Halorhodospira halophila: one gene and its partner. The main gene of each other region encodes a partner of the protein of the gene in region 2 in a complex. Links are inferred from orthologs where the notes say so. Each region holds a gene or a part of one and is shown on either strand. Other genes may lie near its edges. The genes, in order: rpsJ and nusB.

What was found.
Region 1: the proteins of nusB (region 2) and rpsJ are in contact, whole or in part, in a solved structure (PDB 3D3B), measured with the Escherichia coli proteins. The link is inferred for Halorhodospira halophila from one-to-one orthologs.

The regions. Positions count from the first base shown.
Region 1 is NZ_NHSN01000015.1:13,096-25,212, reverse strand. What follows is about bases 331-3,100. They hold rpsJ (30S ribosomal protein S10), read left to right. Parts: upstream 331-1,435; coding sequence 1,436-1,765; downstream 1,766-3,100. Other genes in these bases: rplD (50S ribosomal protein L4), read left to right, coding at 2,594-3,100; rplC (50S ribosomal protein L3), read left to right, coding at 1,925-2,575; tuf (elongation factor Tu), read left to right, coding at 331-1,428. Outside these bases: fusA (elongation factor G), read left to right, coding at 1-180; more of tuf, read left to right, coding at 238-330; more of rplD, read left to right, coding at 3,101-3,211; rplW (50S ribosomal protein L23), read left to right, coding at 3,208-3,504; rplB (50S ribosomal protein L2), read left to right, coding at 3,517-4,341; rpsS (30S ribosomal protein S19), read left to right, coding at 4,355-4,630; rplV (50S ribosomal protein L22), read left to right, coding at 4,643-4,975; rpsC (30S ribosomal protein S3), read left to right, coding at 5,001-5,687; rplP (50S ribosomal protein L16), read left to right, coding at 5,709-6,122; rpmC (50S ribosomal protein L29), read left to right, coding at 6,122-6,325; rpsQ (30S ribosomal protein S17), read left to right, coding at 6,322-6,582; rplN (50S ribosomal protein L14), read left to right, coding at 6,638-7,006; rplX (50S ribosomal protein L24), read left to right, coding at 7,018-7,335; rplE (50S ribosomal protein L5), read left to right, coding at 7,346-7,885; rpsN (30S ribosomal protein S14), read left to right, coding at 7,906-8,211; rpsH (30S ribosomal protein S8), read left to right, coding at 8,223-8,618; and 6 more genes. UniProt on the Escherichia coli protein: Involved in the binding of tRNA to the ribosomes. Part of the processive rRNA transcription and antitermination complex (rrnTAC). The complex forms an RNA-chaperone ring around the RNA exit tunnel of RNA polymerase (RNAP).
Region 2 is NZ_NHSN01000016.1:14,684-30,648, forward strand. What follows is about bases 2,772-5,669. They hold nusB (transcription antitermination factor NusB), read right to left. Parts: upstream 4,506-5,669; coding sequence 4,038-4,505; downstream 2,772-4,037. Other genes in these bases: CCR79_RS05050 (phosphatidylglycerophosphatase A family protein), read right to left, coding at 2,772-3,070; thiL (thiamine-phosphate kinase), read right to left, coding at 3,067-4,041; ribH (6,7-dimethyl-8-ribityllumazine synthase), read right to left, coding at 4,505-4,975; ribBA (bifunctional 3,4-dihydroxy-2-butanone-4-phosphate synthase/GTP cyclohydrolase II), read right to left, coding at 5,072-5,669. In the rest of the region: rRNA maturation RNase YbeY, read right to left, coding at 1-30; CCR79_RS05040 (PhoH family protein), read right to left, coding at 27-1,100; tRNA (N6-isopentenyl adenosine(37)-C2)-methylthiotransferase MiaB, read right to left, coding at 1,105-2,475; more of CCR79_RS05050, read right to left, coding at 2,570-2,771; more of ribBA, read right to left, coding at 5,670-6,193; CCR79_RS05075 (riboflavin synthase), read right to left, coding at 6,198-6,866; bifunctional diaminohydroxyphosphoribosylaminopyrimidine deaminase/5-amino-6-(5-phosphoribosylamino)uracil reductase RibD, read right to left, coding at 6,871-7,986; transcriptional regulator NrdR, read right to left, coding at 7,973-8,440; glyA (serine hydroxymethyltransferase), read right to left, coding at 8,464-9,714; PAQR family membrane homeostasis protein TrhA, read left to right, coding at 10,261-10,938; CCR79_RS05100 (calcium/sodium antiporter), read left to right, coding at 10,970-12,034; gloA (lactoylglutathione lyase), read left to right, coding at 12,068-12,613; CCR79_RS05110 (hypothetical protein), read left to right, coding at 12,616-12,768; CCR79_RS05115 (M20/M25/M40 family metallo-hydrolase), read right to left, coding at 12,772-14,187; CCR79_RS05120 (macro domain-containing protein), read right to left, coding at 14,180-14,725; co-chaperone DjlA, read right to left, coding at 14,805-15,611; CCR79_RS05130 (FAD-dependent oxidoreductase), read left to right, coding at 15,758-15,965. UniProt on the Escherichia coli protein: Part of the processive rRNA transcription and antitermination complex (rrnTAC). The complex forms an RNA-chaperone ring around the RNA exit tunnel of RNA polymerase (RNAP).

The DNA of each region.
Region 1 (12,117 bases), on a different replicon or contig from region 2:
ATGGAGGACATCCCCAACGGCAAGCAGATCCGTGCCCAGGTGCCGCTGAAGGAGATGTTCGGCTACGCGACGGACCTGCGCTCCAACACCCAGGGGCGTGCCTCCTACGTGATGGAGTTCGAGGAGTATCACGAGGCGCCGGCGAGCATCGCCGATGAAGTGATCAAGAAGGCGTCGTAAGCGTACGTCGCCGTTCAGTTTCAGACGAGAGACCGTACAAGATAAACGAGGTGTGGCGTGTCCAAGGAAAAGTTTGAGCGTAAGAAGCCGCACATCAACGTCGGCACCATCGGTCACGTGGACCATGGCAAGACGACGCTGACTGCGGCCCTGACCAAGGTCCTGGCGGAAGCTCACGGCGGCGACGCCCGCGCGTTCGATCAGATCGACAACGCGCCGGAGGAGCGTGCTCGCGGCATCACGATCGCCACCGCGCACGTGGAGTACGAGTCGGAGAGCCGCCACTACGCCCACGTCGACTGCCCGGGTCACGCCGACTACGTGAAGAACATGATCACCGGCGCGGCGCAGATGGACGGCTCGATCCTGGTGGTCTCCGCCGCCGACGGCCCGATGCCGCAGACGCGTGAGCACATCCTGCTCGCCCGTCAGGTCGGTGTCCCGGCGATCGTGGTCTTCCTGAACAAGGCCGACATGGTCGACGACGCCGAGCTGCTCGAGCTCGTCGAGATGGAGGTCCGCGAGCTGCTGAGCGACTACGACTTCGACGGTGACAACATCCCGGTGGTCACCGGCTCGGCGCTGAAGGCGCTCGAGGGCGACGACTCGGAGATGGGGCGTCCGGCGATCATCAAGCTCGTCGAGGCCATGGACGAGCACATCCCGCAGCCGGAGCGTCCGGTTGACGGCGACTTCCTGATGCCGATCGAGGACGTCTTCTCCATCTCGGGTCGCGGCACGGTGGTCACCGGCCGGGTCGAGCGCGGTGTGATCAAGGTCGGTGAAGAGGTCGAGATCGTCGGCATCACCGAGACGCGCAAGACGACCTGCACCGGCGTCGAGATGTTCCGCAAGCTGCTCGACCAGGGCGAGGCGGGTGACAACATCGGTGCGCTGCTGCGCGGGATCAAGCGCGACGACGTCGAGCGTGGCCAGGTGCTGTGCAAGCCGAAGTCGATCACGCCGCACACGCACTTCGAGGCCGAGGTGTACGTCCTGAGCAAGGACGAGGGTGGCCGGCACACGCCGTTTTTCAACGGCTACCGTCCGCAGTTCTACTTCCGGACGACGGACGTCACGGGTACGGTGACGCTGCCGGAGGGCACCGAGATGGTGATGCCGGGCGATAACGTCAAGATGACGGTTCAGCTGATCGCCCCGATCGCCATGGAGGACGGCCTGCGCTTCGCGATCCGCGAGGGCGGCCGCACCGTCGGCGCCGGCGTCGTCTCCAAGATCATCGAGTAAAGTAGCCATGGCGACCGCAGCGGCAACACAGAACCAGCGTATCCGGATCCGGCTGAAGGCGTTCGATCACCGTCTGATCGATCAGTCCGCCCGGGAAATCGTGGATACCGCGAAGCGGACCGGGGCCCACGTCTGTGGCCCCATCCCGCTTCCGGTCAAGAAGGAGCGGTTTACCGTGCTGACCTCGCCGCACGTCAATAAGGACGCGCGGGACCAGTACGAGATCCGCACCCACAAGCGGCTGATGGACATCATCGACCCGACGGACAAGACGGTCGACGCGCTGATGAAGCTCGACCTGGCCGCCGGTGTCGACGTTCAGATCAAGCTCTACTGACACGTCGAGCCGCCGTATCGACAACGACCGGCGGTGACCGGCGCTCCGGCCGGCAAGCGGCGGGCCGCCCCGCAGGGGCTGCGCGCCGTGCGCCCGCCGGAGTCTATTCGTTCCCGGTGAGCTAGATCCGGGCAGAGAGATTTTGAGGAGACGCGGACGATGGCAATTGGAATCGTCGGTCGCAAGCGCGGCATGACGCGTGTTTTTACCGAAGAAGGGGGCTCGATCCCGGTGACCGTCGTCGAGGCGGACCCGAATCGCGTCACCCAGGTGAAGACCGAGGAGAGTGACGGCTACCGCGCCGTGCAGGTGACCGCCGGCCGGCGCAAGCCGCAGCGCGTGCGCAAGCCCGAGGCGGGGCATTTCGCCCGCGCCGGGGTCGAGGCCGGCCGCGGCGTGTGGGAGTTCCGGCTGGACAAGGGCCAGCGCGCCACGGACGAGGAGCTGCCGGAGGCCGGTGCCTCCATCGAAGTGGGCAGCTTCGAGGCCGGCCAGAAGGTCGACGTCACTGGCACCAGCAAGGGCCGGGGCTTCGCGGGTACGGTGCGTCGACATAACTTCCGGGCCCAGCGCAACACCCACGGCAACTCGAAGTCGCACCGGGTCCCGGGCTCCATCGGCCAGTGCCAGAGCCCCGGGCGCGTGTTCAAGGGCAAGAAGATGGCCGGGCAGATGGGCAATCGGCGCGCCACCGTCCAGAACCTGGAGGTCGTGCGCGTGGATAGCGAGCGCAACCTGCTGCTCATCCGGGGTGCTGTCCCCGGGGCCGTCGGCAGCGACCTGATCGTCCGTCCGGCGAGCAAGGCGTAAGAGGTGACAGGGGGAGCCATGGAGCTCAAGCTCAGTAACGAAAAGGGCGAAGCGGCAGGCCAGCTCGAGGTCTCGGATCAGACCTTCGACGCGCCGTTCCGCGAATCGCTCGTCCACCAGGTGGTTACCGCCCACCTCGCCGGGGCGCGTGCCGGGACCAAGGCACAGAAGACGCGCAGCGAGGTCGCCGGCGGTGGCAAGAAGCCCTGGCGTCAGAAAGGCACGGGCAACGCGCGTGCCGGCACCATCCGCAGCCCGCTGTGGCGCGGCGGCGGCCAGACCTTCGCGGCTAAACCGCGGGACTTCTCGCAGAAGGTCAACCGCAAGATGTACCGGGGCGCCATGCGCTCGATCCTGTCCGAGCTGGCCCGCCAGGACCGCCTGGTGGTCGTCCAGCAGCTGACGGTCGACGCGCCCAAGACCCAGGCGCTCAAGGCGCGCCTGGACGGGCTCGGCGTGAGCGAGGGGTTGATCGTGGTCGACGAGATCGATACCAACCTCGCACTTGCCGCCCGTAACCTGCCGCGCCTGGGCGTGGTTGACGCCGCCGGCGTCGATCCGGCGAGCTTGGTCGGCGCCGAGCGGGTGGTGATCACCGAGTCCGCCATCCGCCGTGTCGAGGAGTGGCTGTCATGAACCAGGAAAGACTCTATACCGTGCTTCGTGGCCCGCACATCTCCGAGAAGAGCACGGTCATCGCCGACGGCGCCGGCCAGGTGGTCTTCCAGGTGGCGCCCGACGCCAACAAGAAGGAAATCAAGGCCGCCGTCGAAAAGCTGTTCGATGTGCAAGTCACCGGCGTGCGCACGGTCAACGCCAAGGGCAAGCGCAAGCGCTTCGGCATGATCCGTGGCCGCCGCCGGGATTGGAAGAAGGCATACGTCACCCTCGCCGAGGGACAGGACATCGACTTCCTCGGTGGGGAGTAAGGAGAGCCAGTCATGGCACTAGTCAAGAGCAAGCCGACGTCTCCGGGCCGGCGCTTCGTCGTCAAGACGAAAGACGCCCGGCTGCACCAGGGTGGGCCTTATGAGCCCCTGGTGGTGCAAAAGACCAAGTCCGGCGGGCGCAACAGCGACGGCCGCATCACCACGCGCCATCGTGGCGGTGGTCACAAGCAGCGCTACCGCCTGATTGACTTCAAGCGGAACAAAACCGGGGTGCCGGGCAAGGTCGAACGACTCGAGTACGACCCGAATCGTTCCGCGAATATCGCTCTGGTCCTTTATCAAGACGGCGAGAGAAGGTATATTATCGCGCCTCGTGGCGTTGAACCTGGCTCGCCGATCCAGAGCGGGCGCGACGCCGCCATCAAGCCGGGCAACGCCCTGCCGCTGCGCAACATCCCGGTCGGTACGCAGGTGCACTGCGTCGAGCTCAAGCCCGGTAAGGGGGCGCAGCTCGCCCGCTCAGCCGGTGCCAGCGTGCAGATCGTCGCCCGCGAAAGCGGTATGGCGACCCTGCGCCTTCGCTCAGGCGAGATGCGCCGCGTTCCCGCCGACTGCATGGCGACGGTGGGCGAGGTTGGCAACGCCGAGCACAGCCTGCGCAACCTCGGCAAGGCGGGCGCCAAGCGCCACCTGGGCGTGCGTCCGACCGTCCGTGGTGTCGCCATGAACCCGGTTGATCACCCGCACGGCGGCGGCGAGGGCCGCACCGCAGGCGGGCGTCACCCGGTCTCGCCGTGGGGTATGCCTACCAAGGGGCATAAGACCCGCAAGAACAAGCGCACCGATAAGTACATCGTGCGCCGACGGAAGCGTTGAGGGGTAAAGAATCGTGCCACGCTCGACCAAGAAAGGGCCGTTCATCGACCACCACCTGCTGAAGAAGGTGGAAGAGGCGAATGCCAACAACAGCAAGCGGCCGATCAAGACCTGGTCGCGTCGCTCGGTGGTGATGCCGGATATGGTCGGGCTCACCATCGCCATCCACAACGGGCGCCAGCATGTTCCCGTGCTGATCAACGAGAACATGGTTGGCCACAAGCTGGGCGAGTTTGCGGCGACGCGTACCTTCCGCGGCCACGCCGCGGACAAGAAGTCGAAGCGATAACGGGAGCGCGCCATGGAGACCCAAGCAAAACTGCGTTTCTCGCGTGTCTCGCCGCAAAAGGCCCGGCTTGTTGCCGATCAGATTCGCGGGCTGCCGGTGGACGACGCGCTGCGGACCCTCGAGTACAGCCCGCGCAAGGCCGCGGAGATCGTGCGTAAGGTGCTCGAGTCGGCGGTTGCGAACGCAGAGCACAATGATGGTGCCGACATCGACGAGCTGCGCGTAGCGCGGATCATGGTCGATGAGGGCCCGACGATGAAGCGAATTCAGCCGCGCGCCAAAGGGCGTGCCAACCGAATCCTCAAGCGGACCAGCCACATTACCGTGGCGGTCGCCGAGGACTGAAGCGGATCAAGCGAGAGAGGCCGGCATGGGAAACAAGACCCATCCCACGGGGTTTAGGCTGGGCGTCACCGAAGACTGGCGTTCCATGTGGTACGCCGATAGCGCGAACTTCGGCAAGTACCTCAACACCGACCTGGAGGTGCGGGAGTTCATTCGTGAGCGCCTGAAGAACGCCTCCGTGAGTCGCATCCAGATCGAGCGCCCGGCGAAGAACGCCCTGGTTACGATCCATACCGCCCGCCCGGGCATCGTGATCGGCAAGAAGGGTGAGGACATCGATCGGCTTCGCGGTGAGGTGGCGGCCCGGATGGGCGTGCCGGTGCACATCAATATCGAGGAGATCCGCAAGCCGGAAGCCGACGCCAACCTGGTGGCCGAGGGCATCGCCGGGCAGCTGGAGCGCCGCGTCATGTTCCGGCGGGCCCTCAAGCGGGCTGTCGGCAACGCCCAGCGCGTCGGCGCCCAGGGGATCAAGGTGCAGGTTTCGGGGCGGCTGAACGGCTCCGAGATCGCCCGGACCGAGTGGTATCGCGAGGGCCGCGTGCCGCTGCACACCCTCCGTGCGGACATCGACTACGGCTTTGCGGAGGCGATGACCACGTACGGCGTCATCGGTGTAAAGGTCTGGATCTTCAAGGGCGAGATCATCGACACCGACAACGAAGGGGCCCCTGCCGAGCGCGTCAAGCGCGCCGCGGCTGCCCAGGGCTGAGCGGACGGGAGCGCGTAAGCGATGTTACAGCCGAAACGGACCAAGTACCGCAAGAAGCAAAAGGGCCGCTGCTCGGGCCTCGCGACCCGCGGTGATCGCGTGAGCTTCGGCGAGTTCGGCCTCAAGGCAACCACTCGCGGACCCATCACCTCGCGGCAGATCGAGGCCGCGCGGCGTGCGATCAACCGCTACATCCGCCGGGGCGGCAAGATCTGGATCCGGGTCTTCCCGGATAAGCCGGTCACTGAAAAGCCGCTCGAGGTCCGGATGGGCAAGGGCAAGGGCAACGTGGATCACTGGTGCGAGCCGATCGCGCCCGGTCGCGTCCTCTATGAGATCGAGGGCGTGTCCGAGGAAGTCGCCCGCGAGGCCTTCCGGCGCGCGGCGGCGAAGCTGCCGGTGAAGACCACCTTCGTGAACCGGACGGTGATGTGATGAAGGCGAGCGAGCTGCGCGAAAAGAAAACCGAGGAACTCGAGAACGAGCTGCTCGAGCGCCGCAAGGAACAGTTCAATCTGCGGATGCAGAAGGCCAGCGGTCAGCTGGCCCGGACCGATCAGCTCGGCAAGGTGCGCCGCGACGTCGCGCGCATCAAGACCGTGCTCAACGAGCGTAAGCGTGCGGAGCGGCAGGCATGAGTGAAGAGAAAAACACCCGCACCGTGAACGGGCGCGTGGTCAGCAACAAGATGGACAAGACCCTCACCGTGCTGGTCGAGCGCCGCGTGAAGCACCCGCTGTACGGCAAGTTCATCCGGCGGTCGACCAAGCTCCACGCCCACGATGAGCAAAACGAGGGGCGCGAAGGCGACTGGGTCTCCATCCAGGAGTGCCGTCCGCTGTCGAAGAACAAGACCTGGCGGCTGGTGAAGGTGCTGGAGCGGGCCGCGAGCTAAGCGCGCGGAAGTGCCCCGCAAGGGGGCGAGCAAGAACAAGAGCGGGTGAAGCGTCATGATCCAGATGGAAAGCCTCCTCAAAGCGGCGGACAACAGCGGCGCCCGGCAGGTGCAGTGCATCAAGGTGCTGGGCGGCTCCAAGCGCCGCTATGCGGGGATTGGTGATATCGTCAAGGTCAGCGTCAAGGACGCGATCCCGCGGGGGCGCGTCAAAAAGGGCGAGGTCTACAACGCTGTAGTCGTCCGCAGCAAGCGAGGCGTGCGCCGGGCCGACGGGTCGAAGATCCGTTTTGACGGCAACGCGGCGGTGCTGCTGAACAACAATCTGCAGCCGATCGGCACGCGTGTCTTTGGCCCGGTGACCCGTGAGCTGCGCAACGAGCGCTTCATGCGGATCATTTCCCTGGCGCCCGAAGTACTGTAGGCGAGGTCATCATGCGCAAGATTCGTACGGGCGACGAGGTCATCGTCATCGCCGGAAAAGACAAGGGGCGTCGTGGCCGGGTGTCCCGGGTGATCCCCGACAAGGACCGCGTTGTCGTCGAGAACGTCAACATGGTCAAGCGGCACACGCGCGGGAACCCGATGCAGGGCACCACCGGCGGGATTATCGAGAAAGAGGCACCGATCCACATCTCGAATGTGGCGATCTACAACCCCGAGACGGAGCAGGCCGATCGCGTCGGCGTCCGCTGGGAGGGGGATCGCAAGGTGCGTTATTTCAAGTCCAACCAGCAGCTGATTGACGCCTGAGGGGGCTGGAATGGCGACGTTGCGAAAGCTTTATCAGGAAGAGGTCACTCCGGCCCTGCAGGAGCGATTCGGGTACCAGAACGTGATGCAGGTGCCCCAGCTGCAGAAGATCGTGATCAACATGGGGCTGGGTGAGGCCACCAAGGATAAGAAGATCCTGGAGGCCGCGCAGGAGGACCTGGCCAAGATCAGCGGGCAGAAGCCGATCGTCACGCGGGCGCGCAAGTCCGTGGCGGGCTTCAAGATCCGTGAGGGCTGGCCGATCGGCTGCAAGGTCACGCTGCGCCGCGAGCGGATGTACGAGTTCCTCGAGCGCTTCATCCACGTGGCGGCCCCGCGGGTCCGCGACTTCCGTGGGTTCTCGCCGCGGTCGTTTGACGGGCGCGGTAACTACAACCTCGGTATCCGGGAGCAGCTGATCTTCCCGGAGATCGACTACGACGAAATCGATCGGGTGCGCGGCATGGACATCACGGTGTCCACCACCGCTCGCACCGACGCGGAAGGGAAGGCCCTGCTCGAAGGGTTCGGCTTCCCCTTCCGGACCTAACGTCCAGAGGAGCAGCGCAGATGGCCAAGAACTCCATGGTTGAGCGCGACCGAAAGCGCCGCAAGCTGGCACAGAAGTACGCTGCCAAGCGCGAGCGGCTCAAGGCGATCATCGACAGCCCTGAGTCGAGCGTCGAGGAGCGCTTCGAAGCGCAGCTCAAGCTACAGCAGATCCCGCGCAACGCCAGCCCCGTGCGCCAGCGTAACCGCTGCGCCAAGTCGGGCCGGCCGCGGGGGTATTACCGCAAGTTCGGGCTGGCCCGCAATGAGCTGCGTCGGGCGGCCATGAACGGCGAGATCCCGGGCCTGACCCTCTCGAGCTGGTAAGGGGATAGACGATGAGCATGACCGATCCCATTGCCGACATGCTGACCCGGGTACGGAACGCGCACCACGCCGAGAAGGCGGACGTGCGTATGCCGTCCTCGAAGCTCAAGCGGGCGATTGCCGCCGTCCTCCAAGAGGAGGGCTACATCGAGGGTTACCGCGAGGTCGGGGAAGAGAAAAAGCCGGTCCTGGAGGTCACGCTCCGGTACCACGAGGGTCAGCCGGCAATCCGCGAAATCCAGCGTTACAGCCGGCCGGGTCTGCGGGTCTACCGCGGTCGTGACGAGCTGCCGCGCGTGCGCAACGGGCTGGGCACCGCCATTATCTCCACGTCCAAGGGCGTGATGAGCGATGGTCAGGCCCGCGCGCAGGGGCACGGCGGCGAGGTACTCTGCTGGGTCTTCTAGACAGGACGGGCAATCATGTCGAGAGTCGCAAAGGCACCCGTGGAGGTCCCCTCCGGCGTGGAGGTGACGCTCCAGGGTAACGACATTCAGGTCAAGGGCCCCAAGGGCCAGATGGCGTGGCGCTGCCACCGCCTGGTTTCTCTGAATCAGGAGGACGGCACGCTCACCTTCGAGCCCCGGCAGCAGAGCACCCGCGCGGTGGCGCTGACCGGTACGACGCGGGCCCTGGTGAGCAACATGGTGATCGGCGTCAGCGAGGGATTCGAGCGTCGCCTCGAACTCAAGGGCGTCGGGTACCGGGCGCAGGTCCAGGGCAACACCCTGCACCTCACGCTCGGGTTCTCGCACCCGGTGTACCACGAGATCCCCGAGGGCGTAACGATCGAGTGCCCCTCGCAGACGGAGGTCGTGGTCAAGGGCGCCGACAAGCAGCAGGTTGGCCAGGTGGCCGCCCAGATCCGAGGCTATCGCCCGCCGGAGCCCTACAAGGGCAAGGGTGTACGCTACGCCGACGAGCGGGTGGTCCTCAAAGAAGCCAAGAAGAAGTAGGCGGTGGGGACGAAGATGGACAAGAACACAGCACGCATGCGGCGCGCGCGCAAGAGCCGCGGGCGCATCCGCGACGCCGGTGCCTACCGGCTCTCGGTCCACCGCACGCCGCGCCATATCTACGCACAGGTGCAGCAGCCGGACGGCGCGAAGACCCTGGCGGCTGCTTCCACGGTGGAGCCCTCCCTGCGTCAGCGCAGCGAGGGGACCGGCAACGTGAGCGCCGCCCAAGAGGTGGGCCGGCTGATCGCCGAGCGCGCCAAGGCGGCCGGCGTCGAGCAGGTGGCATTCGATCGTGCCGGCTACCAGTACCACGGCCGCGTGCAGGCGCTGGCCGAGGCCGCGCGTGAAGCCGGACTGAAGTTTTAGGCTAGGGGCTAAGAAGCTATGGCGAACGGTGAACAAACCGGCGCGGACGGGCTCCGCGAAAAGCTGATCACGATCAACCGCGTGGCGAAGGTGGTCCAGGGCGGCCGCCAGTTCGGCTTCACGGCGCTGACCGTGGTCGGTGACGGCGAGGGGCGAGTCGGGTTCGGTTACGGCAAAGCCCGCGAGGTCCCCGCAGCGATCCAGAAGGCAATGGAGCGGGCGCGCGGCGGGATGCGCACCGTGCCGCTGGATGGCCCGACCCTGCGCTACCCGGTGACCCACTTCCACGGGTCGAGCAAGGTCTTCATGAAGCCGGCCTCGCCGGGTACCGGCATTATCGCCGGCGGCGCCATGCGCGCGGTCTTCGAGGTGCTCGGCGTGCAGGACGTGCTGGCCAAGTCGGTCGGCTCGCGCAACCCGATCAACGTGGTGCGCGCCACGGTCGACGGGCTGGCCTCGATGGACTCCCCCGAGGCAGTCGCTGCCCGGCGGGGCAAGAGTGTCGAAGAGATTACGGGCTGATCATGGCTAACCAGAAGAAGCTCCAGGTAACGCTGCGGCGCAGCGTCCACGGCCGGCTGCAGAAGCACCGCCAGTGCGTGCGCGGCCTCGGCCTGCGCCGGATGCACCAGACCGTCCTGGTCGACGACACCCCGGAGAATCGCGGAATGATCCGGAAGGTGTCCTATATGCTGGAAGTTCAGGAGGCGTAAATGCGGCTCAATCAACTGTCGCCGAGCCCGGGCAGCCGGCCGGAGGCCAAGCGCGCCGGACGCGGTGCGGGCAGCGGCCTGGGCAAGACGGCCGGTCGCGGTCACAAGGGTCAGCACAGCCGCAGTGGCGGCTTCCACAAGGTCGGCTTCGAAGGCGGCCAGATGCCGCTGCAGCGCCGGGTGCCGAAGTACGGCTTCTCCTCGCAGAAAAGCCTGCGTACCGCGGAGGTTCGCCTCCACGAGATCGCCCGCGTCGACGGTGATACGGTGGACCTTTCGGCGCTGCACAAGGCCGGCGTCGTGCGCAAGAACATGCGCTACGTCAAGGTTATCGCCTCGGGCACCATCGACCGCGCAGTGACCGTGCGTGGCGTCAAGGTGACCCAGGGCGCCCGCAAGGCGATCGAGGCGGCCGGCGGCCAAGTCGTCGAGGAGGGTTAAGTTGGGACGTCCAGGTGGTGCCGCAGGGGCCCTCGGTGGGATGGGACGTCTCACCGAGGTTCGTCAGCGTCTGCTTTTCGTACTGCTCGCGCTGATCATCTACCGCATCGGTACCCACATCACGATCCCGGGTATCGATCCGGCGGCGCTCGAGCAGATGGTCGAGCAGCAGCGCGGCACCATCCTGGAGATGTTCAACATGTTCGCCGGCGGGGCGTTGGAGCGACTCTCCATCTTCGCCCTCGGCGTCATGCCCTATATCTCGGCGGCGATCATCATGCAGCTGCTCACGGCGGTGGTGCCGTCGCTCGAGCGGCTGAAGAAGGAGGGGGAGGCCGGCCGGCGCAAGATCACGCAGTACACGCGCTACGGCACGCTCGGGCTGGCCACCTTCCAGGGCATCGGCATCAGTATCGCGCTGCAGGGGCAGGGTGTGGCCGCCATGCCCGGGCCGGCGTTTGTATTTATCTCCACGGTGACCCTGGCCACCGGCGTGATCTTCTTGATGTGGCTTGGTGAGCAGATCACCGAGCGGGGCATCGGCAACGGTATCTCGATCATCATCTTCGCCGGCATCGTCGCCGGCCTGCCCGGCGCGCTGGGTGGCACGCTCGAACTGCAGCGTACCGGCGAGCTGGGTACCGCGACGATCCTGCTGCTGCTGATCATGGCCGCGGCGGTGACCGCGTTCATTGTCTTCATCGAGCGGGGGCAGCGGCGGATCACCGTGCAGTACGCCAAGCGCCAGCAAGGGCGCAAGATGTACGCCGCGCAGCAGAGCCACCTGCCGCTGAAGCTGAACATGGCGGGCGTGATCCCGCCGATCTTCGCCTCGAGCATCATTCTCTTCCCGGCCACGGTCGGGCAGTGGTTCGGCGATGCCGAGGGGCTGGGCTTTATCGGCGACATCGCCGCGACGCTCTCGCCGGGGCAGCCGATCTATGTGGCGCTTTACGCCGCGGCGATCATCTTCTTCTGCTTCTTCTACACGGCGCTGGTGTTCAACTCGCGGGACACCGCCGACAACCTGAAGAAGTCGGGGGCGTTCATCCCCGGGATCCGTCCCGGCGAGCAGACCTCCCGGTACATCGATCAGGTGCAGAGCCGGCTCACTTTCGTCGGTGCGCTCTACATCACCGCCGTCTGCCTGATGCCGGAGTTCCTGATCCTGTACTGGAACGTGCCGTTCTACTTCGGCGGCACCTCGCTGCTGATCAGCGTCATCGTGGTCATGGACTTCATGGCGCAGCTGCAGTCGCACCTGGTCTCGCACCAGTACGAGCCGCTGATGAAGAAGGCCAACCTCAAGGGGCACACCCGGCCTGGCGGCGGGATGCTGCGCTGAATCGATAAAACTGGCTGCGGGGTGGCATCCGGGCGCGCGGACTGGTATCCTTTCGCGCCTTTGGGTCGCCCGTGAGCGGCCG
Region 2 (15,965 bases):
GTGCTGGAAGGCCAGCTCGAACTCGCTCACTTGCGTCCCTTGCCCGTACCCTGACCGCCGATCTGGCGACTCCGCGAATCGTACGCCTCGACGATGCGCTGCACCAGCGGGTGGCGGACGACATCCGAGGCGGCGAAGAAGGTGAAGCTGACGCCATCCACCTCGTGGAGCACCTCGACCGCATCGCGCAGCCCGGAGGGCTTATCCGGCGGCAGGTCGATCTGGGTGACATCGCCGGTGACCACGGCTGTGGAGCCGAAGCCGATGCGCGTGAGGAACATCTTCATCTGCTCGACGGTGGCATTCTGCGCCTCGTCGAGGATCACGAAGGCGTGATTCAGGGTGCGCCCGCGCATGAACGCCAGGGGCGCGACCTCGATGACGTTGCGCTCGATCAGCCGGCTGACCCGTTCGAAGCCGAGCATCTCGAACAGGGCGTCGTAAAGCGGCCGCAGGTACGGATCGACCTTCTGCGCCATGTCACCGGGCAGGAAGCCGAGGCGCTCACCGGCCTCCACCGCCGGGCGCACCAGGACCACCCGGCGCACTTCCTCGGCCTCCAGGGCCTCGACGGCGCACGCCACCGCGAGGAAGGTCTTGCCGGTGCCGGCGGGACCGATGCCGAAGCTCAGGTCGTTGTCGCGGATGCGCTGCACGTAGGCCCGCTGCCCGGGGCCGCGACCGCGCACGACGGTCTTGCGGGTGCGGATCGCCGCCGCCTCTTCGTCGCGCTCGTCGCGCCGCCGCTGCGCCGGCGCGCTGGCTTCGCTATTGGCCTCCCCATCGGCCTCCTCGTCCGGCTGCCCGGCCTCTTCGTGGAGCTCCTGCAGCCGCGCCTGCTGCAGATAGAGGTGCACGTCCTCCGGCTCGAGGTGCTGCGCGGCAGCGGCCTCGTAGAGTTCCTCAAGCACCTGCCGGGTGACGCGCACCGCCGTGTCCTCGCCGATGACACGGAAGCGATGCCCCTGGTTCTGGATCTCGACCGCCAGGCGCCGTTCGAGCTGGCGGAGGTTCTCGTCGAACTGCCCGCACAGCCGTGCCAGTCGTTCGTTGTCGGCCGGGGTCAGCTCGAGGTCGATAGCTTGCGGCCGGTCGCTCACGCCGTCACCCGCCTGCGCCGACTGCTGCGTGCATGGCTTGTTCCTCCACAGAGACGACGCGCCCCCGCAGTGAGTGGGTGCGCGCGTCGGTGATCTCAACTTCGGCAAAGCGGCCGATCCACGACGGATCACCCGGGAAGTTCACCACCCGGTTGCCCGAGGTGCGGCCACAGAGCTCGCTCGGGTCACGCCGGGACGGACCGTCGATCAGCACCGACTGCTTGGTGCCGAGCAGTGCACGGGCGGCGGCACTCTGCTGGTCGTGCAGGCGAGCCTGCAGGCGCTGCAGCCAGGCGCGCTTGTCGGCCTCGGGGACCCCGTCGTGGAGCTCCGCAGCCGGCGTCCCCGGCCGCGGGCTGTAGACAAAGCTAAAAGCGCCGCCGTCGAAACCGACGCGATCGACCAGGGCCAGGGTCTCTTCGAACTCGGCCTCGGTCTCACCGGGGAAGCCGACGATCAGGTCGGTGGCGAGCACCAGCCCGGGACGGACGGCGCGGATCTCCTCGATCAGTGCCTCGTAGGCGGCAGCATCGTGGCCGCGCTTCATGAGCTTGAGGATGAGGTCTGAGCCGCTCTGCACCGGCAGGTGGAGAAAATCGGCCAGCTCGGGTACCTCGCGGTAGGCGTCGATGAGCCCGCTATGGAACTCCGCCGGGTGCGAGGTGGTGAACCGGATGCGGTCGATTCCCGGGATCCGCGCCACCGCCTCGATGAGCAGGCCCAGATCGGCCGGCTCGCCGTCGTCGAGGGCGCCGGCGTAGGCGTTGACGTTCTGCCCGAGCAGGTTGACCTCGCGCACCCCCTGCCCGGCGAGGCTGCGCACCTCGGCGAGGACGTCGGCCACCGGCCGACTGATCTCGTCGCCCCGGGTGTAAGGCACCACACAGAAGGAGCAATACTTGCTGCACCCCTCCATCACCGAGACATACGCGGTAGGCCCCTCGGCCCGCGGCTGCGGCAGGTGGTCGAACTTCTCGATCTCGGGGAAGTCCGTGTCGACCTGTGCGCCCCCGCCGGCGCGCCGGCGCGCCAGCATCTGCGGCAGCCGGTGCAGGGTCTGCGGCCCGAAGACCAGGTCGACGAAGGGTGCGCGGCGCAGGATCTCGGCCCCCTCCTGGCTGGCCACACAGCCGCCGACGCCGATCAGCACCGAGGGGTTTTCCTGCTTGTAGCGCCGCCAGCGGCCGAGCTGCGAGAAGACTTTCTCTTGAGCCTTCTCGCGCACCGAGCAGGTATTGAGCAGCAGCAGGTCGGCCTCTTCGGGGCGCTCGACCCGGTGGGCGCCGGCCTGGCTGACCAGCACGTCGACCAGACGCTCGGCGTCGTAGTCGTTCATCTGGCAGCCCTGAGTCTCTACATAGACGCGCTCGCTCACCGTCTGCGCCACCTCGCGGTTTGCTCTCGCTTCACGGAATTCGTTTCCCGACATTCTAGCTTTGGCCATGCGGCACGCCCAACGACCCCGACGGTCATCCGGCAAGTGGCGCGAACAGCGCCACGCTGGCGTACCACAGGGCCGCCGCGGCGGCGCCGGCGGCGACGTCGTCGGCCATGATCCCCAGCCCGCCGTGCAGGCGCCGGTCGAGCCAGCGGATGGGGCCGGGTTTGAGGGCGTCGAAGAGTCGGAAGAGCACGAACAGCAGCGCGGCGTCCACCCACACGGAAAACACCCCGAAGCCGGTGACCAGCGGCAATGCGGCCACCAGGTAGCCCCCCACCTCGTCCCAGACAATGGCCGGGTGGTCGTGGACCCCGGCCTCCTCGGCCGCCCGGCCGCAGATCCAGACGCCGACGACGATCACCGCCAGGGTGACCAGCAGATAGAGGCTCAGCGGTGCGACATAGAGCAGCGCGAACAGCGGCAGCGCCGCCAGCGTGCCGAACGTCCCTGGCGCCCGCGGTGCCAAGCCAAGTCCGCCGGCGGTAGCGAGCCAGTGCAGGGGTCTACGCAGACGGAACGGTGTGTTCAAGAGCCCTCCGCGAAGTGGTCGTAGCCGCCGGGATCCAGGGCGCAGACCACCCCGCCGGCGTCCACGCCGCGCAGCCCGGGCGTCTCCTCGACCGTGCCGATGCGCGTCACCGGGGTGGCGGCATGCTCGCGCAGGCAAGCCATCTCATCCTCGCGCTCCACCGGCAAGGTGAAGCAGAGCTCGTAGTCATCGCCGCCGTGGAGCAGGTGGCGCAGATCCCCGCGCTCGTCGATGAAGGCCTGGGAGCGGGGCAGCGCCTCCAGCTCCAGAGTGCCCCCAACACCGCTCTCGTCGAGCACCCGCGACAGGTCGGCGGCCAGCCCGTCGGAGACGTCGATGGCCGCACTCGCCCGGCCGAGCAGGGCCGTCCCGGCCGCCACCCGCGGCTCGGGCCGGAACAGCCGCCCAGCCAGGTAGGCGGGGTCGCCGGCCAGGGGCGTCGCCTCCTCGCGCTCGAGCCACAGCTCCAGGCCGAGGGCCGCATCCCCCAGGGTGCCGGTGACCCAGATGCCGTCACCGGGCCGGGCACCGCCGCGACGCAGGCCGTGCTCGCCGGCGACCGAGCCGAGGGCGGTGACCGACACCGACAGCGGTCCGTGGGTGGTGTCACCCCCGACCAGGGCCACCCCGTGACGGTCGGCCAGCGCCTTGAAGCCAGCGCTGAAACGCTCTAGCCACTGCGGATCCTTCTCGGGCAGGGTCAGGGAGAGCAGGGCCCAGGCCGGCCGGGCACCGACGGCGGCCAGATCGCTGAGATTGACCGCCAGCACCCGGTGGCCCAACGCCTCCGGCGGGATGTCCCCGGGAAAGTGAATGTCCTCGACCAGGGTGTCGCAGCAGGCGGCCAGCAGGCCGGTGTCGGTGTGCAGCAGGGCCGCGTCGTCGCCGACCCCGAGCGCGACCCCGTCACGCTGCGCGGTCAGGTCGTGGAAATAGCGCTGGATGAGCGCTGCCTCGCCTCCGCCGATCACTGCCGATTCCCTCGCCCGGGTTTGCGCTCGCCCCGCTCGGCGGCGCGCAGCCCCACGGTGGCGCCGAAGCGGTCGAGCACGCCGTTGATGTAACGGTGCGACTGGTCGGCGCCGAAGCGGCGCGCCAGCTCCACCGATTCGTCGATGACCACGCGGTAGGGCACCTCCAGGCGCTCGGACAGCTCGTAGGCGCCGAGGCGCAGGATCGAGCGCTCCACCGGATCGAGCTGCGCCAGGGGCCGGTCGAGCAGCGCCGAAAGCTGCTCGTCGAGCTCCGCAGCACGGTCCGTGATGGCGTAGATCAGTTCGCGGAAGTAGGCCACGTCGATGTCACCGAGGCCGGCGGCGAGGAACTGCCGCTCGATGTCCTCGGCCGACGCGCCGGTGACCGCGTACTGGTAGAGCGCCTGGACGAGCTTGGAACGCGCCCGGGAGCGGCGCTTGCCTTCGCCTGAAGCCGCCATTACGCCTCGAGCTGCCGCATCAGATCGACCATCTCCAGGGCCGAGAGCGCCGCCTCGGCGCCCTTGTTGCCGGCCTTGGTCCCGGCGCGCTCAATGGCCTGCTCGACGGTCTCGACGGTGAGAACCCCGTAGGAGACCGGCACGCCGGAGCCCATCATGGCCTGGGCAACGCCCTTGGTGCACTCGGCGGCCACGTACTGGTGGTGGTCGGTGCCGCCGCGAATGACGGCGCCGAGGGCAATCACCGCATCAGCGCGACCGGCGTCGGCCACGCGCTGGACCGCCAGCGGCAGCTCGAAGGAACCGGGCACGCGGATCAGCTCCAGATGCTCCTCCGGGACGCCGTGGCGCCGCAGGGTGTCGGCGGCGCCGTCGATCAGCCGATCGACGATGAGATCGTTGAAGCGCGCCGCCACGAGGGCGAACCGCGCGTCCTGCAGCGCGACGAGTTGTCCTTCGGTTACTTGCATGCCTGGTTTCCTGAAGAAAGTTTCGGTAGGACCGGCGCTTGCGCGGGTTCCGGCGCTAAACTACAAGCCCGGCGGGCGCCCCGCAAGCGCCGGCGGTCAGCCCTCGGGGGTGACGTACTCCACCACCTCCATGCCGAAGCCGGAGAGCGCGTGCATGCGACGCGGGGCGCTGAGCACGCGCATGCGGCGCACCCCGAGATCGGTGAGGATCTGCGCGCCGATGCCGTAGGTGCGCAGATCCAGTGGCACGCCGCCGCTCTCCTCGCTGCAGCCGCCGCCCTGGTAGCAGCGCATGTGCTCGAGGATGTCGTCGTTGGCGTCGGCATTGCGCAGCACCACCACCACGCCCGACTCGGCTTCGGCCACCTGGCGCAACGCCGAACGCAGCGGCCAGCCGCAGCGCGGCCCGGTGGCACCGAGCAGGTCGGCCAGCGGGTTCTCCAGGTGCACGCGCACCAACGCCGGGGTCTCCTCATCCACCTGCCCGGCGACCAGGGCGAAGTGGAGCGCGCCGCTGACATTGTCCTGGTAGGTGTGCATGCGGAAGGTGCCGTACTCGGTGGGCAGCTCGCAGGCGCCGACGTGCTCTACCGAGCGCTCGTTGCGCACCCGGTAGGCGATGAGATCGGCCACGGTGCCGATCTTCAGCCCATGGGTCCGGGCGAACGCCATGAGGTCGTCGCGCCGCGCCATGGTGCCGTCCTCGTTGAGGATCTCGACGATCACCGCCGCTGGGGCAAAACCGGCGAGTCGGGCCAGGTCGCAGCCGGCCTCGGTATGCCCGGCGCGGGTGAGCACGCCGCCGGGCTGGGCCATCAGCGGGAAGATGTGCCCGGGCTGGACCAGGTCCTCGGGGCGCGCACCCGGCGCCACCGCCGCCTGCACGGTTCGCGCCCGGTCGGCGGCCGAGATGCCGGTGGTCACACCCTCCGCCGCCTCGATGGAGACGGTAAAATTGGTGGTGTTCTTCTCATCGTTGTTATGGACCATCAGCGGCAGACGCAGCTGCTCGCAGCGCTCGCGGGTCAAAGTCAGGCAGATCAGGCCCCGGCCGTAGCGGGCCATGAAGTTGATGTCCTCGGGCCGGATGAGGCTCGCCGGCATCACCAGGTCGCCTTCGTTCTCCCGGTCCTCGTCGTCGAGGATGACCGCCATGCGCCCCTGGCGCAGGTCCTCGATGATCTCCTCGATACTGTTGAACTGCACCGTCTCGCTCATGCCCTCATCCATTCCCGAATCCGGCCTGTCGTAGCTGCTCAAGGGTCAGCCCACCGCCGCTGCCATCTCCTGTCCCGTCGCTTCCGGCGCTGAGCAGCCGCTCGACGTACCGCGCCACCAGGTCCACCTCGATGTTGACCGGATCGCCGGCGCGGCGTTCCCCCAGGTTGGTGGCGGCCAGGGTGTGCGGGATCAGGTTGACCTCGAAATCCCGCCCGGCAACGGTGTTGATGGTCAAGCTGACACCGGCCACGGCGATGGAGCCCTTGACGGCCACGTAGCGGGCGACCCCCTCCGGGACCCGGAAGCGCCAGCGCTCGGAGCCACCGGCCGGCGCCCGCTCGACGACCTCGCCGACCCCGTCGACGTGCCCGGTGACCAGGTGGCCGCCCAGCGGCGTGGTGGGGGTGACCGCGCGCTCCAGATTCACCCGCGCACCGCTGCGCAGCCCGCCAAGGGTGGTGCAGCGCAGGGTCTCATCGGAGACGTCGGCACGGAACTGCCCATCCTCGATGCCAGTGGCGGTCAGGCAGACGCCGTCGACGGCGATGCTGTCGCCAACCCGACACTCGGCCAGCCCCAGGTCAGGGGCGTCGATGCGCAGAATCCGCCCGTCGCCGCTTTGCTCGATGGCGGCCACGCGGCCGCACGTCTCCACGATCCCGGTGAACATCCCGTTAATCCAACCTCGCGGTGATGCGGATTTCCTCCCCCACCCGGCGCACATCGCTGAACGCCAGCGGGCGGCGCTGGGCCATGGCGTCGATGCCGGGCAAAACCAGCAACGGCCGGGCCGCGTCGCCCATCAGGTGGGGGGCGGTGTAGACGATCAGCTCGTCGACCAGACCCGCCTGCACCCAGGCTCCGGCCAGGGTCGGCCCGGCCTCCACCCAGACCTCGTTGATCTCGCGATCGGCCAGGGCGTCGAGCACCGCACCCAGGTGGAGCCCTCCCTCCTGCAGAGGGATGGGCAGCAGCTCAGCCCCACAGCCGCGCAGCGCCCGCGCCCGGGCCTCGTTGACGTACTCGGCATGACCGACGAGCACCGGCCCCGGCGCCCGGAACAGCGCTGCCTGCGGCGGCGTGGTCAGGCGCGGGTCGAGGACCACGCGCAGCGGCTGTCGCTCGGCCGGAACCGCCGGTTCGACGTCGCGGGCATCCAGACGGGGGTCGTCCGCCCGCACGGTCCCCACCCCGGTGAGGACCGCCGCGGCCTGCGCCCGGCCCCGGTGGACATCGCGGCGCGCCGCCGCTGAGGTGATCCAGCGGCTCTCGCCGGAGGCCATGGCTGTGCGCCCATCCAAACTCGCCGCCAGCTTGACGCGTACCCACGGGCGCCCACCGGCGATCCGGCGCAGAAACCCACGGTTGAGCGCCTCGGCATCGGTGGCCAGCACGCCCTCGGTGACCGCTACTCCGGCGGCCTCGAGCTGCGCGATGCCGCCGCCGGCGACCCGGGGATTGGGGTCGCGGTGGCCAACCACCACCCGGGCCACACCGGCTTCGATCAGGGCGCGGGCACACGGAGGCGTGCGCCCGTAGTGGGCGCAGGGCTCCAGGGTGACATAGGCGGTGGCGCCGGCAGCCTCGCCGCCGGCCGCCTGCAGGGCCGCCGCCTCGGCGTGCGGCCCACCGGCCTGCTCATGGGCGGCCTCGGCCACCACCGCCCCGTCACGCACCAGCACGCAACCGACCCGCGGATTGGGGTGCGGCGGCGGGAACACTGCGGCCGCTCGCCGGACGGCGCGGGCCATCCAGCGGGCATCGTCCCGGTGGCTCTCAGTCGTCGTCACGCCGGTGCTGCTCCAGGCCTTCGATGACCTCGCGGAAGGCGCCGACATCCTCGAAACGGCGGTAGACCGAGGCGAAGCGGACATAGGCGACCACGTCGAGCTCGCGCAGCTCTTCCATCACGTACTCGCCAATGGTGCTGGCCCCCACCTCGCGGTCTCCGGCACCGGAGACCCGCTTGCAGACGCGGCGCACCGCCGCCTCGACGGCCTCAGTGGCCACCGGGCGCTTCTCCAGCGCCCGCCGGAAGCCAAGGCGCAGCTTGTCCTCGTCGAACGCCTCGCGCCGCCCGTCGGACTTCACCACCCGGGGGTAGACCAGTTCGGGGGCCTCGTGGGTGGTGAAGCGCTCGCCGCAGGACGGGCACTGGCGCCGCCGCCGCACCTGCTCCCCCTCACCGACCAGGCGGGAGTCGACCACGCGGGTGTCGGTGTTCTGGCAGTAGGGGCAGCGCATGGGCGGTCAGCCGTCGTCCGGCATCAGCCGTAGACCGGGAACTCGCGACAGATCTGCTGCACCTCGCCGCGCACGCGCTCGACCACCGACTCGTCGCCCATGTTGTCGAGGACGTCGCAGATCCAGTCGGCCAGGCGCGTGGCCTCGGCCTCCTTGAAGCCGCGGGTGGTGATCGCCGGCGTGCCGATGCGCAGGCCGCTGGTGACGAACGGCGACTGCGGGTCGTTGGGGACGGTGTTCTTGTTCACCGTGATGTTGGCCCGTCCCAGCGCGGCGTCCGCATCCTTGCCGGTGAGGTTCTTGGGGGTCAGATCCATCAGGAAGAGGTGGTTGTCGGTGCCGCCGGAGACGACGTTGTAGCCGCGCTCGATGACGCGCTGGGCCATGGCGCGGGCGTTGGCCACCACCTGCTCCTGGTACTGCTTAAACTCGGGCTCGAGGGCCTCCTTGAAGGCCACGGCCTTGCCGGCGATGGCGTGCATCAGCGGGCCGCCCTGAGTCCCCGGGAAGACCAGCGACTGGAACTTCTTCTCGAGATCCGGGTTGGAGCGGGCGAGGATGATGCCGCCGCGGGGACCGCGCAGGGTCTTGTGGGTGGTGGAGGTGACCGCGTCGGCATAGGGGATCGGGCTGGGGTAGACCCCGGCAGCGACCAGGCCGGCGATGTGCGCCATATCCACGACCAGGTAGGCGCCCACGGAGTCGGCAATCTCGCGCATGCGCGCCCAATCGACCACCTGGGAGTAGGCGGAGAAGCCACCGATGACCATCTTCGGCTGGTGCTCGGTAGCCAGGCGCTGGATCTCGTCGTAGTCGATCTGGCCGTCGTCGTTGATGCCGTACTGGACGGCATTGAACAGCTTGCCCGAGAAGTTGACCTTGGCACCGTGGGTCAGGTGGCCGCCGTGATCGAGGCTCATGCCCAGGATGGTGTCGCCGGGCTTGAGCAGGGCATGGAAGACAGCAGCATTGGCCTGGGAGCCCGAGTGGGGCTGGACGTTGGCGTAGTCGGCGCCGAAGAGCTGCTTGGCACGGTCGATGGCGAGCTGCTCGGCTACGTCGACGTGTTCACAGCCGCCGTAGTAGCGCTTGCCGGGGTAGCCTTCGGCATACTTGTTCGTCAGCACGCTGCCCTGCGCTTCCATCACGCGGGGACTGGCGTAGTTCTCGGAGGCGATCAGCTCGATGTGATCCTCTTGGCGCTGGCGCTCGTCCTCGATAGCGGCTGCCAGCTCCGGGTCGTAACCCGCGATGGTCATGTCTCGGGAGAACATATCGACTCCTTGCTCGGCTTGGGATCCGGCATTGCACAATCCGCCAGTATAACCGAAATTCCTCCCGGGTCCGAATCGCGCGCCGGTCGCCTTATGCATCAGGGCGATAGCGCCGCGGATGGAGGCTCGGCGGGGAACGCGCCCTTGGGCCCGGCCCCTCCAGCCACGCGCCCGCCGAAGCCCCGGTCGGCGGAGGCGCCCCCGGCTTGCCGGATCATTGCGGACGCGCCGAGCAGCACAGCCCCGGCGGGGGATCAGCGCGAAGCTTTGCCGGTTCGCGCTGATCAGCGAGGTTCTGTCTGAGCGGCGCGCCAGCGCCGCGAGTTTAGCGAGCGGCCCCGCCGGGGTGAGCAACACAGGGAACCCCGCCGATAGGCGGGGCGCGTTCGCCGATCCGGCAAGCCGGGGGGCGCCTCCGCCGACCGGGGCATCGGGCTGGGCGTACCGGCCAGGTCGCGCGCGTTTCCCACCCCGCCTCCACGCGCCGTCCACTGTAGCGGATCGACCCTTGGAGCCCGCCGCAGCGATCTTCCTATACTGTGGGGTATGAGCCTCAGCGCCCGAACCTACAGCCGCGCCGAACAGGCCGCCGACCGAATCCTGCACTGGGTGGCCATCGCCGCCGCCCTGGCCGGAGCGGCCGTTCTGGTCACCCTGGCCATCCAGCGTGGCGACCCGACCCTGATCGGCAGCGTCACCCTCTACGGGCTGGCGCTGGTCGCCCTGTTTCTAGCCTCGGCGCTGTGCAACCACGACCTCACCGACCACCACTCGACGCGCGCCGAACGGCTGCGCCGCCTGGATCACGCGACGATCTTCTTTATGATCGCCGCGACCTACACCCCGTTCACCGTCAACGCCCTCGAGCCACCCCACGGCTGGGCGCTGCTGGCCTTCGTGTGGGCGGTCGCGCTGATCGGCATCGGCGCCAAGCTCCTGCTGCCCCGGCCGCCGGGCCGGGCGTTCTCGGTGGTCCTGTGCCTGACCCTAGGCTGGTCGGTGGTGGTCGTCCTCGATCCGCTGGTGGCGGCACTGTCCACGGCCGGGCTAATCCTGCTGGTACTCGGCGGCGTCCTGTACAGCGCCGGGGTACTGCTCTACCTCTGGCACCGCCTGCCCTACCACCACGTCGCCTGGCACGGGATGGTCCTCGCCGCCGCCAGCTGTCACTATGCAGCCGTTCTGGCGGGCGTAGTCCTGGCGCCGGAACCGACCCAGCTCTGATCCCTCCGGGGCACCTGCGTAACGGGCCGACATGACCGATCTACTGCTCTTCGCCGCCGGGCTGGCCGGCGTCATTGCCGGTGCCGAGCTGCTCGTCCGCGGCGCCAGCCAGTTGGCCCGGCGGCTGGGCCTCGCTCCGCTGGTCATCGGACTGACCGTGGTCGCCTTCGGCACCAGCGCCCCGGAACTGGCCATCACCCTGCGGGCCGCCTTCACCGACCACGCCGCCGATCTGGCACTGGGCAACGTCGTCGGCAGCAACATCGCCAACATCCTGCTGGTGCTCGGACTGGCGGCGCTGATCGCGCCGATCGTCGTCGCGCGGCGGCTGATCCGCATCCACGTGCCAGTGATGCTGGCCGCCTCGCTGCTCACCTTGCTCCTCGCCCGGGACGGGACGCTGGCCGGTTTGGACGGCGTGATCCTGCTCACCGGGTTGGCCGGCTATCTGGCCCTGACCCTGGCCCGGGACCGGGGCCAAATCGCGGCCGAGGCCGAACCGAGCGCTCCAGCACGCCTCCCCGGGGCCCTGCTGCGACTGGTGATAGGCATCCCGTTGCTGGCCGTGGGCGCCTTCCTGCTGGTGGACGCGGCGGCGGCGCTGGCCGCGGCACTGGGGATCAGCGATCTGGTCATCGGCCTGACCCTGGTGGCAGTGGGCACGTCACTGCCGGAGATCGCCACCACGGTCAGCGCCTACCGGCTCGGCGACCGCCAGATGGCGGTCGGCAACCTGGTCGGCAGCAATATCTTCAACCTCCTGGCCGTCCTCGGCCTGGCCGCTCTGGCCGCGCCTGGCGGGGTGACGGTGAACGCCGCCGCCCTCGCCTTCGACCTGCCGGTGATGCTCGCCGTCGCCTTCGCCTGCCTGCCCGTTTTCTTCACCGGGCACACCGTCGCCCGCTGGGAGGGGGCGCTGTTCCTTGGGTATTACGCCGCCTACTGCGCCTTCCTGTTCCTGGCCGCGGCGCAGCACCAGGCCCTGGGCCCCTTCAGCGCCGTGATGCTCGGTTTCGTGGTGCCCCTGACGCTGATCACGCTGGCCGTGGGCGTCACGCGGCAGCTGCGCGACTACCGCCGCGGGTTGTATAGTTGACGTGACACCCGAACCCTCTGGGAGTAGCCGACGATGAGCCGCCACTTCGACGCCGCCGCCGGCCTATGCGAGCAGCCAGAGCCGGAGACCGACGGTTTCAAGCTCAACCACACCATGCTGCGCATCAAGGATCCGCAGCGCTCCCTGGACTTCTACACCCGGGTACTGGGTATGCGCCTGGTGCGCCGCCTGGACTTCGAGGAGATGCGCTTTACGCTCTACTTCCTCGCCTTCCTGGACGACCGCCAGGCTGCCGAGGTCCCCAGCGAGGATGGTCCGCGCACCACCTGGAACTTCGGCCGCGAGGGGGTGCTGGAGCTGACCCACAACTGGGGCGACGAGAGCGACCCGGAGGTGGCCTTCCACGACGGCAACACCGAGCCCGAGGGCTTCGGCCATATCGCCATCACCGTCCCCGACGTCTACAGCGCCTGCGAGCGCTTCGAGGCGCTGCAGGTAGACTTCGTCAAGCGCCCTCAGGAGGGCCGGATGCAGGGCATCGCCTTCATTCGCGATCCGGACGGCTACTGGATCGAGGTGGTGCAGCCCGATCTGCTGGAACGCCAGGGGCTGGGCTGATCATGCCCGGCCTTTTGATGCTGCTCGGGATGGCGGTGCTGATCGTCGCCGGCATCGCCGTGCGCGAGCGCACCGAGGTGATCAGCAACACCGCGTTCATCCTCGCGGCGGTGCTGCTGATCCTGGCCATCCTCGCCTTTACGCGGACGATCTGAGCTTCAGCGCGGCCGACCGGCGAGGGCATGCAGCACCTCGCCCAGGCAGGCAGTCAGCCGGCGAGCCGCGTCGAGGTGCAGGAACTCGTCCGGGCCGTGGGCGTTGGAGCCGGGCCCGGCCACGCCGGTGACCAGGTACTGCGCCGCGGGGAAACGCCGCTCCAGCCAGTTGAGCAGCGGGATGGTCCCGCCCTCGCCCATGTGCACCGGTGCCGCTCCGAAGTGGCCCTGCGAGGCCTCCTCCAGGGCGCCGGAGAGCCATGGCTCAGGCTCCGGCGCGGCCCAGCCGGAAGCCACCGCATCGGGCTCGAAGCGCACCCGCGCCCGGGCCGGCGGATCCTCGCAGAACAGCGTCTCCAGCCCCTCGGCCACGGCCTCCGCATCGACGGTGGGGGGCAGGCGGAGCGCCAGCTTGGTGGCGGTGAACGGGCGCAGCACGTTGCCGGCGGCCTCCACCGGGGGCAGCCCCTCGGCACCGACCACCTCCAGCGTGGCGCGCCAGGTGCGATCGAGGATGCGCTCGGCGGGGTCTTCGGACTGCGCCTCGACCCCGCGCAGGAAGGGGTAGCGGTCGCGAGTCAGGTCGCCGAGCACGGCGCCGGCGTGCTCGGCCTGCTGCCGGCGCAGACCGGGGATGGTGACGCCGCAGAGCTGCGGCAGTACGCGGCCGGTCTCGGGATCCTCAAGGCGGCTGAGGAGCTGGCGCAGGATGCGGAAACTCGACGGCACCACGCCGCCGGCGTCGCCGGAGTGCACCCCCTCACGGAGCACATCCACGCGCAGGGTACCGGTGATCATGCCGCGCAGCGAGGTGGTATTCCACAGTCGGTCGTAGGTCCCGCACCCGGCGTCGGGGCAGACGATGAGATCCGGCTGGCCGATGCGCGGTGCCAGGGCATCGAGGTAGGCCGGCAGGTCGAAACTGCCGCTCTCCTCGCACGCCTCGATGACCAGCACGCAGCGGGGATGGCGCAGCCCCGCCGCCTGCAACTCGGCGATGGCCACCACCGCCGAGAAGACGGCGTAGCCGTCGTCCACCGCACCGCGCCCGTAGAGCCGGCCCTCGCGCACCACCGGCTCCCAGGGACCGAGGCCATCAGACCAGCCCGTATTCTCCGGCTGTTTGTCCAGGTGACCGTAAAGCAACGCAGTGCCCGCCGAATCGTCGCTTCCGGGCAGATCGACGAACAGCAGCGGGGTCCGCCCCTCGAGCCGCTCGATGCCCACCTCTGCACCGGGCAGGTGGCGCTGACAGAAGGCCTCCGCCAGCTCCAGCGCCCGGTCCAAGTGGCCGTTGGCCGCCCACTCCGGGTCGAAGTGCGGCGATCGGGCCGGGATGCGCACGAACTGCTCCAGGGCCGGCAGGGCCTCCCGGTTCCAGGTATCGATCACCCGCTGCGTTTCCAGGACGTTAGCCACCTTGTTCCTCCGCCAGCTCTTGAATCACTTGGTCGTGGATGCTGCGCGCTGACTCGTCGGCGAGGACGAAGCAGGCGCGCCGTACGTGCCGGAGCTGCGCCGCCGTGCTGCGCAGGGTGCCCACGGCGACGCGGGCGGCGCGCTCCATGGGAAACCCGAAGGCACCAGTGGACAACGCCGGCATGGCCAGGCTGGTCAGCCAGTGCTCCTCGGCGCGGCGCAGCGCGTTGCGGTAGCAGGCGGCGAGCAGCTGCTCGCCGGGCTCGTCGACGCCGTAGACCGGCCCGAGGCAGTGGATGACGTGCCGGTTCGGCAGGGCGAAGCCGGAGGTGATCACCGCCTGCCCCGGCTGGATGGGCGCCAGCGGCCGGCACGCTTCGGCCAGCTCCGGGCCGGCGGCGCGATGCAACGCGCCAGCGACCCCGCCGCCGGGCATCAGCTGGGCATTGGCGGCATTGACCACGGCATCGCAATCATCCTGGGCGGCAATGTCCCCCACCCGCGTCTCTACAATGAGATCCGCGAATCGTGCCTGCATCCTCCCTCCTGACAACGGCGCCCGGCAACCGGCTGGCCACCGGGGCAACGTGACAAGGCCTCTTCCGGGAAGGTAGCAGTCAGGAGCCGCCGCGGGCCTCACGGATGGCCTCGTAGGCGGCCCGGATCTGGCGGGTCCGCTCGCCGGCGGCCTCCAGCTCCTCCTCCGAGACGCCCCGGGCAATCAGTCGGTCGGGGTGGCTCTGACTGATCGCGCGCCGGTAGGCCCTGCGCACCTCGTCACTACTCGCCCCGCGACTGAGCCCAAGCAGCCGGTAGGCGTGGTCCAGGGTCGGGCGCACGCCGCGGCGGACCGTGCCGCGGCGCAGCTCGGCCAGTCGGGCGTCGAGGTCGGCCCGAGACACCCCCACCTGGTGCCAGATGCGGCGCAGCAGTCTTTCCCGCGGCGCATCCAGGGCGCCATCAGCCAGCGCCACGCGCAGCTGGAACTCCAGAAAGCGGGCCAGCTCCTGGGGACGGTTGCGGCCAACCACCCGCAGCAGGCCAAGCACAGGACGCAGCGGGGCGTCGGGCGCCTTGCCGCGGTTGAAGATGGTGATCGCCCGCCGGCGGCCACGCTCGTCCAGCGGCAGCTCTCCCAGCACCCGGCGGGCGGCGGCGATCTCCTGCTCGCTGACGCGGCCGTCGCTCTTGGCCAGATGACCCATGGTCAGGGCCGTAGCGCCGAGGAAAAGACGCTGCGTGCGGCCCAGGCCGCAGCCGCTCCAGACCAGCCCCACGACCTGGGTCAGGCGCACCCACAGATCGATCAGGGCCCCCACGGCCAAGCCCGCCACCGCCCCGCTCCAGCCGGCGATGAGCCAGCCGCCGAGGGTGGCGAGGATCCGCCCCGACCAGCGGCGAACTATGCGGTACGGCTGCTGCATCCACCTCACCTTCCAGCGCGGGCCAAGGATACCCGAGCGGCTGCGTCGAGGGCAGCCCGCTTGCATCCCCGGCCGCGTTTTACAATGCTCGTCGATCGGGTGACCCTTAGGGGACACGGACGCTGCCAACAAGAAGGGGAATCATCGTGCCGGACAAGCATGTCGCAGTCGTCGGCGGAGGGATCGCCGGCGCCGGAGCCGCCTGGCTGCTGGCGGGCCGGCATCGGGTCACGCTCTTCGAGGCCGAGGACTACGTCGGTGGCCACACCTGCACCATCGACGCCCGCCTGAGCGACGGCCACCACCCGGTGGACACCGGGTTCATGGTCTTCAACCCGCGCAACTACCCCCACC